2 regions of the Roseovarius sp. MBR-154 genome follow, and region 1 is predicted to be linked to the other one. Evidence: riboswitches for the same ligand, from Rfam matches in the RefSeq annotation. Region 1 holds a riboswitch; the other holds the start of a gene.
What was found. A riboswitch is a leader RNA that binds a small molecule or an ion and turns the genes downstream of it on or off. The one in region 1 is predicted to bind cobalamin.

Region 1 (2,880 bases):
AAAGTTGGTACTCAAAGGCCCAAGCGGTTATAAAACAAGTCCTCCCTGACAGACTCGCCGACTTTAACTCGCACTTTGAGTACCCGCGCGCTCGCAAGACAATCAGTTACGAAAATTATATGATCAAGGATTGCCTTCAGGACCTGCGTGTGACCAAGCCGACGGGCGCAATAGTTAATGGAGCAGCGGCAATTCCAGAATTCCGACAGCAGTTGTACATGGCAAAAGCAGCAAGAGACGCATTGACTTCGAAGCTGCTGGACCTAACGGCAGTATTACAGGCAGACTTGTTTGATACAGAGATCGAGGCGGCGGCCAGCTTGGGCAAGGCCGGGCATCTACGCGCAGCTGGTGCGATCTGCGGTGTAGTTATCGAGAAGCATCTTCATCATGCATGTGACATGCACAGCATCGTAATACGCAAGAAAAACCCTGGGATCTCAGACATCAACGAACTCCTGAAAGGCGCCGGGATCATCACAGTGCCGCAATGGCGGTTTATTCAGCACCTTGGCGACATTCGGAACATCTGCGACCATGCCAAAGGCCGAGAACCTACCAAAGAAGAGATCGAAGACTTAGTTGCCGGAACTGCGAAGGTTCTGAAAACGATATACTGATTTCCACGTTTGGATTAGGGCGAGGTCTTCTGGATGTTTGTGGACATAAGCCTAGGAGCATGAACTTTCGCTGTCACGGATCAGGTGACCCTCCGCTGTGGCCTCGAACCAGACATCGAACCCCGCCCCCCCGTATCGCCCACCTGCACCATTTACTGCCAAGGGCTGCCCCCGAGAGGCGGCCGTTTCGCGTCCTGGATCACCGGACGCGCAATCTTTATCCTTGCACGAATCCCGTGTCAGGATTATCCGCAAAGATGCTTCGGTCCGGAAATGCAGATTTCCGGTGAAAAGGGAATACGGTGCGATCCTCGCCTTGGATCAATTCCGTAACTGCCCCCGCAACTGTAAGCGGCGAGCGATACCGGCATATGCCACTGTCACCCCATGTGACGGGAAGGCCCGGTAGAGCAACGACCCGCGAGTCAGGAGACCTGCCGAGGTGATCACCCTATCCGGGCGCGGGGCGCGCCGTGGATAACGGTCTATTCCGTAGTGGTGGCGCTTCACCGTCTGCGGAGGGGCCATGTCCTTTCCAATGACTTCGCAGCTTGGAACACCGATGCCGGAGACCGGTATTGAGGGACAGTAAATGACATATCTCAGAACCACCGCCCTTTGCGCGCTCTGCGCGCTCTGCACCGCCCCCGCCCTTGCGCAGGACGCCTTCGATCTCGACACGATCACCGTGTCGGGCAGCCTCACCCCCCAGGAACTCGCCCGCACCGGCGCCTCGGTCGAGGTCATCGACGGGCGCGAGGCCGAGACCTCCGACACCGCGCTCACCAACCGGCTCGACCGGCTGCCGGGCGTCAATTCGACCAGCAACGGCCCGCTCGGGAGCTCGTCCTCGATCCAGCTGCGCGGGCTGCCCGCGCGCTATGTCGGGGTGCGGATCAACGGCATCGACATGTCCGATCCGTCGGGCACGCAGAACCAGTTCAATTTCGGCGGCCTCACCGGCGCGAGCCTTGGGCGGATCGAGGTGCTCAAGGGCTCGCAATCGGCGCTCTACGGCTCCGAGGCGATCGGCGGGGTGGTCGATATCACCACTTGGCGACCCGACCGCGACGGCCTGTCGGGCGAGGTGCGCGCCGAGGCGGGCGCCTTCGACACCAAGACCGGCGCGCTCAGCCTCGGCTATCGCGGCGCACGCGGCGAGGTGGCGCTGAGCTACAACCGTGTCGACAGCGACGGATTCTCGGCCCGCGCGGGCGACCCCGAGGATGACGGGTTTACGCAGGACATGCTCACGCTCTCGGGCGAATTCGACGCGACCGACGCGCTCACAGTCGGCGGCACCGTGATCTACCGCGACGGCGAGGCCGATTTCGATCCCAGCCTGACCGCGACGGCAGGCCAGATCCAGACCGAGGAACTGGGCCTGCGCGGCTTTGCCCGGCTGCGCACCGGCCCGGTCAGCCACGAGCTGTCCTATGCCTATTTCGACATCGACCGGCGCGACACCTCGCCCGGCGCCTTCACCCCGCGTTTTACCGGCGAGCGCGACGAGATCAGCTATCTCGGCACCCTCGAAGTGGGCCGCGCGGGCAGCCTGACCGGCGGGCTGGAATATACCGAGGAACGCTTTACCGCGCAGCCGACGCGCGGCACCAACGACAATCTCGCCGTGACGGCGGAATGGCTTTTGCCCGCAACCGATACGCTCGATATCTCGCTGGCGCTGCGCCATGACGAGGACGGCGATTTCGGCGGCAAGCTCACGGGGCGCGCCGCCGCCGTCTGGCGGCCCGCCGAGGGCTGGGCGCTGCGCGCCGTCGCAGGCACCGGCTTTCGCGCGCCCTCGCTCTTCGAGCGGTTCAGCGCCTTCGGCGATCCGACGCTCAAGCCCGAGGACAGCGAAAGCTTCGAGATCGGTGTCGAGCGCAGCTTCGCCAATGCCCGGATCGAGGCCACGCTGTTTCACATCACCGTCGACGATCTGATCGACTTCGACCCGGGCGCGACCGCCTGCGGCTCGGGTTTCGGCTGTTTCGGGCAGGTGCCGGGCGAGACCACCTCCAAGGGGCTCGAACTCGCGGGCGAGGCCGATATCAACGCCTTTCTCACCGTCTTCGGCAACTATACCTATACCCGCGCGCGCAATGGCGGTCAGCAACTCACCCGCACGCCCAAGCATGACGCCGTCATCGGGCTCGATGCCGACCTGACCGACCGCCTGTCGGGCGGCTTCGATGTCCGTCACGTGGCCGGTGTGACCCCGAGCGCCTTTGCGCCCGCGAACAACAAGGTGGGCGAC
Region 2 (2,880 bases), on a different contig from region 1:
GCCACCGGTCTCAATGTCGCCGCCCACCTGACCTGCGTCGATGCCAGCCGCGAGGAAACGCTCGAGATTGCCGATCAGTTTGCCGCCGCTGGCGTCACGGAACTCGTCGCCCTGCGCGGCGATCCGCCCAAGGGCTCGAACGGCTTCACCCCGCACCCGCAAGGCTTCGGAGACAGCTGCGAGCTGATCTCGGCCCTCGCCGACACCGGCAAGTTCACCATCCGCGTCGGCGCCTACCCCGAGAAACACCCCGAGGCCGCCGACAGCCGCGCCGATATCGACTGGCTCAAGCGCAAGATCGACGCGGGCGCCACAGAGGCGATCACGCAGTTCTTCTTCGAGGCCGACACGTTCTTTCGGTTCCGCGATGCCTGCGTCGCGGCGGGCATCGACGCGCCGATCATCCCCGGCATCCTGCCGATCGAGAACTGGACCGGCGCGCGCAAATTCGCCACCTCCTGCGGCACGCAAATCCCCGCATGGCTCGACGATTGCTTCGACAAGGCGATCCGCGACGACCGCCATGATCTGCTCGCCACGGCGCTCGCCACGGAACTGTGCAGCGACCTGATCGAGGGCGGGGTGGAAGACCTGCATTTCTACACGCTCAACCGCCCCGAACTGACCCGCGACGTGTGCCACGCCCTTGGCGTCACACCCCGCGTCACGCTGCGCGACGTGGCCTGACGGCTTGCCCCCCGGCGCGGCGCGGCCTAGCGTGGCCGCGCAACGCGCCACGGGGGAAACCATGCCGGATCACGCCACAACACTCGACGACTTGCCCGACATGACAGCGCTCCTGTCGCGCTCCGGGCTCGACTTCATGCGCGACATGATCGCGGGCACCCTGCCCGGCCCGCCGATCGGTGCGACCCTGGGCTTTCACCCGGTGGTGGCCGAGCCGGGCTGCGTGGTGTTCGAGGGCACGCCGAGTTTTGCCGCGCTCAACCCGATGGGCGGCGTGCATGGCGGCTGGTACGGGGCCATCCTCGACAGCTGCATGGGCTGCGCGGTGATGACCGAACTGGCGCGCGGCGAGATCTACACCACCCTTGAATTCAAGACCAACATCACCCGTGCCCTGCCCGTGGGCCGCGCGGTGCGTGCCATCGGCACGGTGCAGCATCGCGGCCGCTCCACCGGTGTGGCCACCGGCGAATTGCGCGGCGTCGAGGATGGCAAGCTTTACGCCACCGGCTCCACCACCTGCATCATCCTGCGCCCAGACGTGACCTGACCGACCGGGATCACGCCGCATTTGACCCGCCCGTTTCGTTTTTTCCCTTGCGACACGCACCGGCGCTGCTACGCTCAGCCTGTCATGGTGCCGCCCCGCGGGGCGGAGAATTGGGAAGCCGGTGAGAGACCGGCACTGCCCCCGCAACGGTAAGGGAGGGCGTCACGGCGATATGCCACTGGGCCGGGTTCGGTCTGGGAAGGTGCCGGGACGCACGGGCCGCAAGCCCACCCCCCAAGTCCGGAAACCAGCCAGGACAGACGTCGAATCGCGGGGGGCGATGCGGGCGTGTGCGCCCGGCGCCATGACCCGGCCCGTACCCCCGCCCCATCCGGCCCGGGGTGTGGCCGCGGAGAATGAATCATGTCGCTGATACAAATTCTCGATGCCCTCGAAGACAGCCCGACCGCAGGCACGCAGGCGCAGGCCGCGGCGCGGATGGGCTTTCTCGAATGGGTCTTTGCCGCACCGGGCCCGGTGACGGCGCAAATGGTCCGCGAGGCCTTGGCAGACCCGGCCGCGCAAGAGGCGCAAAGCGCCGCCGCGCGGGCTTTCGTGGAATATCTCGAAGTGGCGTGTCTCTCGGGTCTGCGGTCACCCGCCCGACGTGGCCGCGCGCGCCTGGTGCACTGAGCCCTCTTGAGACTGCGTCAGACAACAAAAAACGGCGACACCAGAGAGGAGGAGAGGTGCCGCCGTTTCCTGTACGTCCAGCCCCAGGGAGGAGGAGGGGGGCCTTTCGCAAACTCTCGGGATCAGAGCGACCCCGATATTCCGGCCCCGGGTTTCAGGGAGGAGGAGAGAAACCCGTGACCGTAGCGGATGCATCAGGGAGGAGGAGAGATGCACCCGATTCCGTTGTTACGACCGATGGCCGTAGACCGCGTCCTGTGCGACGCGCTTGATTTCGCTGCGATGCAGGCCCAGATCCGTCAGTTCACGCGCGCTCAGCTCTTGCAGTTCGCGGATCGTGCGGCGATATGTGCGGTAGGCCGCCATCCGCTGCACTGCGGCATAAACCGCCGCGCTCAGGTCTTCGCCGAGGGTCTGAACCGCCGAGCGGGGCATCAGGATCGTGTGTGGCATCGTTCGCATCCTTGCGGATATGTTCGTTTCAGCAGGCATCACACTTCGTTTTGCCTTTGTTGAGTTTAAAATAACGCGTTTCTGCGCCTGCACAATACCTCAGGCAAGCAATGCTGCTATGCAGCAAATGCATATAAAAAAGGTGACGTAAGGTTAGGCGAATATTGGATTTTTTAGGCAGTTTGCGCAAAGCTTCGGGGCAGAGGGGACAGGCGTGCCACCTTAGGGTGCACGGGCGATGCGGGATTGGGCAGATTGCGTCAATACGAAAATCCGCACGCCCTGAAGCGGCCGGATGCAGATACCCGGCAGGCCGAGCCTGTTGCGAATCACCCGGCCGACGAAAGGAACGGCATGACACCCGATGACATGGTCCTCACCCCCACCGGCCTGCGCTTTCAGGGGCGGCGCTATCCCTGCACGATCGGTCGTGGCGGTCTTTCTAGCGACAAGCGCGAGGGCGACGGGGCCACGCCGCGCGGCACGCATCGCATCGTCGGCATGCTCTTCTGCCCCGACCGCATGGCCCGCCCCGCCGATTGGGCGCGGCCCATCCG

Region 2: another riboswitch for cobalamin. It lies ahead of ACSSV4_RS08965 (hypothetical protein); the one in region 1 lies ahead of ACSSV4_RS14840 (TonB-dependent receptor plug domain-containing protein).

Annotation. Positions count from the first base shown of each region.
Region 1 is NZ_JBRJGR010000012.1:52,933-55,812, reverse strand. Features, by position in the region: gene ACSSV4_RS14845 (hypothetical protein) at 1-620, shown strand, start outside; cobalamin riboswitch at 868-1,076, shown strand; gene ACSSV4_RS14840 (TonB-dependent receptor plug domain-containing protein) at 1,213-2,880, shown strand, end outside.
Region 2 is NZ_JBRJGR010000005.1:172,806-175,685, reverse strand. Features, by position in the region: gene metF (methylenetetrahydrofolate reductase [NAD(P)H]) at 1-687, shown strand, start outside; gene ACSSV4_RS08970 (PaaI family thioesterase) at 749-1,237, shown strand; cobalamin riboswitch at 1,306-1,507, shown strand; gene ACSSV4_RS08965 (hypothetical protein) at 1,601-1,870, shown strand; gene ACSSV4_RS08960 (DUF1127 domain-containing protein) at 2,099-2,323, opposite strand; gene ACSSV4_RS08955 (L,D-transpeptidase family protein) at 2,678-2,880, shown strand, end outside.